Regions from separate parts of the Holdemanella hominis genome, predicted to be linked through region 2. Evidence: riboswitches for the same ligand, from Rfam matches in the RefSeq annotation. Region 2 holds a riboswitch; the other holds the start of a gene.
The links. Region 2 has a riboswitch for lysine ahead of H8911_RS10125 (transporter substrate-binding domain-containing protein). Riboswitches for the same ligand answer to the same signal wherever they lie in the genome.
Positions count from the first base shown of each region.

Region 1 (3,810 bases), on a different contig from region 2:
TCACAAATGATTGTATCAAGGCTATTCAAAATGCGGATGTTGTCATTACAGATACTTGGGCAAGTATGGGTATGGAAACTGAAAAAGAAAAGCGTGCTAAAGATTTTGCAGGTTTCCAGGTCAATGCCGAATTGATGAAATATGCCAAAGCCAATGCGATGGTACAACATTGTTTACCAGCTTATCGTGGTCAGGAAATCACAGAAGAAGTATTTGAGGCCCATGCGGATGAAATCTTTGAAGAAGCAGAGAATCGTCTACATGCACAAAAGGCGGTCATGGTTCAATTGATGAAAGAAAAAGAGGATTAATTTCCTCTTTTTAAATACATTTTGTGATTTTCTTGTATAATTCAATACCGCTTAATAAGACTTCTTCGTCAAAGTCAAACTTGGCATTATGAAGTGCATATGGGGTTTGTGTGCCTAAAAAGAAGAATACGCCAGGCACTTCTTTTTGGTAGTACGCAAAGTCTTCGGCAATCATTTCAGGATTTCTTAATTGTCTGATTTCTGGGATTTTAGAAATTAGATCACTCACTAATTTCTCATCATTCATAACAGCTGGATAGCCTGTATTGATTGAAATATTGACTTTACAATTGTACTTCTTTTCTTTATCTGCACAAATTCTAAATATTTCTTCTTTCATGGAATCGAAGATATAATCTTGAAAAGCACGTAATGTTCCTTCAAGTCGAGTGTGTCCACTAATTACATTTCGTACCGTACCACTTTCCATTCTTCCAAAGCGAAGTAAGCGATAATATTCATTTGGGATTTCTTTTTCCATCGCATAAATTTCTAAAAGGATTTCAGCTCCAATTTCTAAGGCGTCAATTCCTTCTTTATATTTGGCGGCATGACTTTCTTTTCCATAAATATCAATGTTGATTTCACTAGCGCGAGCCATAAATTCATTTTTTCGTGTGGCGACAACCCCTTTTTCAAGTACAGGCCATAAGTGAGTTCCAAAGATATATTGAACATGATATTTTTTTAGAATGTTATCTTCACAAATTAAATGTGCACCTCCTGGACTTTCTTCTCCGGGTTGGAAAATTAAAAGAATGTTTTTATCTAATGTTTTGTAATATGTATTTAATTCTTTCGCAAATCCTAGAAGCATGGCCATATGCCCATCGTGTCCGCAGGCATGCATTTTACCTGGATTTTTACTTTTAAATTCAAGATTTGTTTGTTCAGTCACAGGCAGTGCATCCATATCGCTTCGAAAGGCGAGAGTGTGTTCTTTTTGATTGTCAAAGTAAGCAAATATTGTACTTTTAAGTGGTACAGAAACTATACAATCGAATTCTTCTAATACACTTAAAATGTAATTTGTGGTTTCTGGTAAGTCTAGTTCTAATTCGGGAATCTGGTGAAGGTCTTTTCTATATTTTTTAATGGTTTCTAACATAAATTTCTCCTTTTTTGTATATTTTACATAGAAATGTAATAAAATACAAATTATCTTGAAACAAAATGTAAGTAGTGTTATAATTTTCACATCTTAGGATAGAGGCGCGAATACGACAAGTAAATACAGAGCTGGCGAGCGTTTGATGTATTTATGAAGCAAGTTTGCCGAATGTGTTTTTTAGGCATAAAGAACATGTGGGCCAATGGAGAATATCTGTTGGACTGTCTACGCTAGTAGGAGTGCTATCAAATGATTTTGTTTTTATTTACATGTCAGTTTGATGGCTGGCATGTTTTTTAGTTTTAAGAGGTGAATTATGAAGATTTCAAATGTGGAAGTAAAGGATTTAGTAAATACATATGGTAGTCCTTTGTATGTATACAATCAAAGAATGATTGAAGATAAATTGAATGCGTTTAAAAATTGTTTAAAAAGTTCTGAATTTGAATGTGATGTGATCTATGCATCCAAGGCTTTTAACTGCAAGGCCATGATTCAATTGGTGTCAAAGATGGATTGTTCTTTAGATGCTGTCAGTGGTGGAGAATTATATACGGCTTATGCAGCTGGATTTGATATGGCTCGTGTTTATTTTCATGGCAATAATAAATCGATGGATGAGTTGAAAATGGCTTTGAAGTATAAAGTGGGAACGATCATTGTTGATAACCTTATGGAAGCTCAATTGTTGAGTGAATTGGCTAAGAATATTGATTATACTGTATCCATTTTATTAAGGGTCAACCCAGGTATTGAAGCACATACGCATGAATATATTGTGACAGCTAATATTGATAGTAAGTTTGGAATTTCAATTGAGAAAAAATCAGGTATTTTAGAATTGATTCAAATTATCAATGCTTGTCCAAACTTATCTTTTGATGGATTCCATGCACATATTGGATCGCAGATCTTTGACAAGGAAGCCTTTGTACAAGAAGTCAATAAGGTGTGTGAGTTTGTTTCAAACTTAGGTGTTGATGTATCCACATTAAATTTTGGTGGAGGTTTTGGCGCTGTATATACGGATGAAGATACACCCATTCCTGTGGATATAGTATGTGATACTTTGATTGAAGCCGTGAAATGTAATATAGAAAAATATGCATTAAATATCAATAAAATTTGTATTGAACCAGGACGAAGTATTGTGGCGGAAGCGGGAAGCACAGTTTATACAGTTGGTTTTATGAAGGAAACACCGCATAAAAATTATATCTTTGTGGATGGAGGTATGAGTGATAATATTCGTCCTGCATTATATCAGGCTAAATATAGTTGTGTGATTGATGGAAAAGAAAATGAAATGGCAAGTAAACACTACAAAGTTGCGGGTAAGTGTTGCGAATCTGGAGATGTGATCATTGAAGATGCATACTTACCTGAAGCAAAACCGAATGATTTGCTTGTAGTGAAAACTACAGGTGCTTATGGTTATTCTATGGCAAGTCACTACAATAAAGCGTGTGGCTTACCGGTCATTTTTTGTAAGGATGGAAATAGCCAGTGTGTGATTCGTGGTGAAAATTATGAAGATTTGATTCGATTGGAGAATGATTTATGCGCATAAAGTTTAGTAAGTATCATGGTTTAGGAAATGATTTTATTCTTACAAGATATATTGAAGGTATTGATATTCCAACATTGGTTCAAGCTTGTTGTTCTAGACATACAGGTATTGGTGCGGATGGAATGATTTTTGTGAAGGAAGATCCACTTGAAATGGTTTACTACAACCAAAATGGTTCTAGAGCTCCGATGTGTGGCAATGGCATCCGTTGCTTTGCGGCTTATTGTTTTGATGAAGGTATCAATACAGATGAAGTTGTTCCTGTACAAACCTTGGCTGGTGAAAAAATCGTACATCTTATATCTACGTCTCCATTTGAAGTTTGTGTAGATATGGAACAACCGTTGTATGATAATCATTTGATTGATGTAGATGAACATGAAAATGTGTGGAAAAGAGAAGTTTGTGGAGTGGATACATATAGTTTGTTTATGGCCACAACCCATACGGTTGTCTTTGTGGATGATGCGTTTAGTGAAAAAAATGTTGAACTAGGAAGAAGAATTTGTCACGATCCCTTATTTAAAAAACAAACCAATGTGAATTTTATACAAGTGATAGATGATACACATATTACGGTTATGACTTATGAAAGAGGCTGTGGTATTACGCTTGCGTGTGGAACGGGCGCTTGTGCAAGTGTTGTCGTCGCAAATAAATTGGGCTTTGTTCAGAGTGAATGTGAAGTTCAATTAAAATTAGGTAGTTTAAAAATTGAAGTGAAGGACCATGTATATATGACGGGCCCTGCAAAAAAGATATGTGAAGGAGAATTTGTATGTTAAAAGGATCAATTGTAGCTTTAGTAACACCATTCC
Region 1 is NZ_JACRWH010000029.1:13,678-17,487, forward strand. It holds gene argF (ornithine carbamoyltransferase) at 1-311, shown strand, start outside; gene H8911_RS07485 (amidohydrolase) at 322-1,419, opposite strand; lysine riboswitch at 1,511-1,675, shown strand; gene lysA (diaminopimelate decarboxylase) at 1,739-2,992, shown strand; gene dapF (diaminopimelate epimerase) at 2,983-3,777, shown strand; gene dapA (4-hydroxy-tetrahydrodipicolinate synthase) at 3,771-3,810, shown strand, end outside.
Region 1: it holds a riboswitch for lysine, as region 2 does, so the genes downstream of both, lysA (diaminopimelate decarboxylase) here and H8911_RS10125 (transporter substrate-binding domain-containing protein) in region 2, are expected to answer to the same signal.

Region 2 (3,810 bases):
CAAAATGTTTCTGGAGATGTTGAATTTGAATAATTGTTTCCATAAATATCCTCCTAGCTACAGAAATCTTTCATGCTACTTTCGCTATCCATTCTTTTTTCAAGATAATTCAATAAGAAAGAAGCAAGTGTTGTTAAAATTAAATATAAAACTGCAGAAACCATAAACGTTTCAATATAACGATAGTTACTTCCAGCTACAGATGTTGTCTGGAAGTACAGTTCAGTTACCGTAATAACATTCAACATTGAACTATCCTTAATGTTTACAATCAATTGGTTTCCAATTGAAGGAAATGAATTTTTAATAGCTTGAGGAAATACAACATACATCAAAGTTTGCATCGTTGTCATACCTAAAGACATTGCGGCCTCATTTTGTCCTTTATCCACAGACTGAATTCCAGAACGAATAATTTCAGCCATATAAGCGCCTGTATTGATTGAAATAATAATCAAACCTGCTGTAATCGGAGTCCATCCAATCACAGGTTTTCCTAAATAGTAAATAAACATAGCTTGAACCATCATTGGTGTACCTCTGAACACCCAAATATACAATCCCGTAATGATTCTACCTATTCTTTTTAAAACTTTGATACCCGTTGAATCATATTCATTGATCTCAATCGCACGAATGCCGCCGACTAATAAGCCGACGACAAATCCTGCAAACGTACCAACAAATGCGAACAACAAAGTCATCTCAATTCCATATTGGAAAAGAGGTAAATTATGAACAAATATGTTCCAAGCTTTCGCAAAATCAATACGCATAATTAATCCTCTGTTGGTTGGTGTTCAACTGCATATTTCATCATTTCTTCACGTTCTTCATCCGAAATACTATCTAATGCTTTTTGAACCTTTTTGAAGAATTCAGAATCACGAGAACCTTCCTTTAATGCGATTGAAACAGTTGTATCACAATCAAAACCATGTCCATCTTCGAACTGAATGATAGTTAAGTCTGGGTTAGCTTCTACAACACCTTTGGCAACTGCCATTTCAGCAGTAATCCCATCCACTTCGTGTTGTTGTAAAGCCAATACCATTTCTGGATAAGTAGCCTTTGGTGTTACGTGATTTACACCTTTAATTTGATCAATGACATCATCGTAGTTTGTTGATTTTTGACCAACGACATTTTTACCACTAAATTGTTGAATATCTGTATATCCAGCTTCTTCACCATCTTTACGAACAATCATGATCATTCCCTTTGAATCATAATATGGAGTTGTAAAGTCAGCTCCTTCTTCACGTGTTTTATCTTTAGTCATACCAGCGATAATCGCATCGATTTCATCACCCTCTAAAGCTGGAATCAATCCATCCCATGATGTTTTCTTAATGACTAATTTTTTTCCTAATTTTTTCGCAATCTTTTTTGCAACCTGCACATCATATCCATCCGCATATCCTGATTTTCCTAATTTTACAGAAGTATCTGTTTTTGTAGAAGTTTGCCAGTTAAATGGAGCATATGCACATTCCATTCCTACAACAAATGTGTCCTTATCTTCTGATGTTGTAGCTGTGTTTGATCCACATCCTGTTAGTGCAAAAGCACATACCATGGCAGATGCCATTAATTTTTTAAAGTTCATATTTCTTTTCTCCTTCTCTAATCGGCAAAGAATAGAAAAAAGCTATGCGGGCATACCACATAGCTAAAAAATATCTCATTAACTATAAGATAACGCCTCTTCCTGACGAAGGAGTGTTATAAGTATTCCTTATAACCCCAAGAAATAAAATTGCCATTTTATCTCTTTCGGCATTGGTTACCTTTCAAACACTTCACAGTCTGCCAACTCCATGTTTTACTCTGATGCAATGCTGCCTCTATCTTTACTCGATTCACTTTATAGTGCTTATTATACTCGACATATACATAGTGTCAAGAAAGAATTTGCAAATTTTCATAAAACTGTAAATATTTTCATCATTTCTTTAAGCTTCTTTTAAGTTTTAAAAACTATTCTATAGACAGAAATAAACAGGTATCAACCCAATACATATAACCCTTTCCTAAATAACTTATTCTGTTTATTTCATATATTCCTATTTCTTGGTGAGTCATAATAATAGACTCACCCTTTTTTTTGAACAAGAAAAAAGAATGTACATATGTACACTCTTAATCTAAAGTAGCTGTATCCATTGCTTGTGACCAGTTATGAATTGGACCTGTCTTCATATTCTTAACACGCTTGTTATATAAGTTGAAATTCTGGTTTCCATATAATGCTAAATATGGCAATAAATCATTTTCCTTAATCATAACCTGTTTATAAAGCTCTGTTGATTTTGCTTCATCTGTTGTATACATTGCTTCATCCAATAATGAATCCAATTCACTATCTGATAGTCTTGCATAGTTATTTACATCCCCTGTTTTCAACATAGAATTTAAATCTGTATTAGCTACGCCTGTAAAACTCATCGCAAGACAACTCATTTCCCACTCACCCAATGCACTATCATCACTTGTTTTTGACAATAATGAATTGAATTCTAGAATTGTCTGTTTTAAATCAACACCAATATCTTTGTATGTCTTTTCAATCATAGGAATCAAAGTTTCCAATGAACTAGAACCTTCCGCAATCATGAAACGAATGCTTAATTTTTGACCATCTTTATAACGATAACCATCATCTGCCATTTCCCATCCAGCTTCATCTAAGATTTGATTTGCCTTATCTTCATTAAATTCATAAGTTTCAAGACCATCCAAAGCCTCTTCACCACGAATATAAGTGCCTAAATTGGCGCTTGCTGGATTCGCATATACAGCTGGTACAAAGGCTAGTTTTTCTTTTTTTGCTTCCTTACTTGCTTTTTCCCAAGAGAAGAAACTATCGACAAAGCCTTGACGATCCGTCGCATAAGCTAAGGCTTTACGTACGGCTGGATCGGCTGTAGGACCTTGTGCACAGTTAAAGTAAACATAGCCTTCTGTCGCACGTGGGTATGTATTAAATGTCAAATTGTCATCTAGACTAACTTGTCCAATTTTAGTTGGATCTGCATTCTCAGGTAAATAATCCACATTTCCTTTTTGAAGTTCATTTAACTCAGTTGAAGTACTGCAAACTTTGATAATAACCTTATCAATTGAATATTCTCCTTTTTTAGCTTTAAAGTTCTCGTTTCTTACAAAGCTAGCGCCGGTTGCCTTTGAATATTTATTCAATTTATAAGCCCCACTACCAATCGGATTGGAAGTATCTTTTTCAATCTTTGATATGTGTCCCTTCTTGTACTTATATTGTGTATCCGAGCAAATAGCACGAGTACCAAAAGTAGTTACCGCATCAATTCTTGGCTGTGTCATATGGAAAACAACCGTATAATCATCTGGTGTCTCAATTCCACTTAATTCTGTAGCATCCCCATCATGATATTCCTTATAACCTTCAATATTCTCTACATCACTCGAAAACCTTCCTGTATAGCTAGGATCTGCCAACACTGTAAATGTATATTTTACATCACTAGAAGTAAGCTTAGATCCATCGGAAAACTTAACACCTTTATTCAACTTAAAAGTAACCGTTTTTCCATCATCACTAATTGTAGGAAGCTCCTTAGCCAAAACTGGCTGTAATTCTTCATTTTCATCATACTGAAGCATTGATTGATATATCAAGTTGATCGCATATGCATCGTATGCACTTTCATAATACAGTGGTGAAAATACACCATTCATCTGCGCAGTAATTCCAACGGTCAAAACATTATTCGAATTATCACTTGACGCAGATGAACATCCCACTAAGCTTGCAGCCATCATTGCTGCTAA
Region 2 is NZ_JACRWH010000054.1:4,729-8,538, forward strand. It holds gene H8911_RS10115 (amino acid ABC transporter ATP-binding protein) at 1-43, opposite strand, end outside; gene H8911_RS10120 (amino acid ABC transporter permease) at 54-776, opposite strand; gene H8911_RS10125 (transporter substrate-binding domain-containing protein) at 779-1,609, opposite strand; lysine riboswitch at 1,692-1,858, opposite strand; gene H8911_RS10130 (ABC transporter substrate-binding protein) at 2,143-3,810, opposite strand, start outside.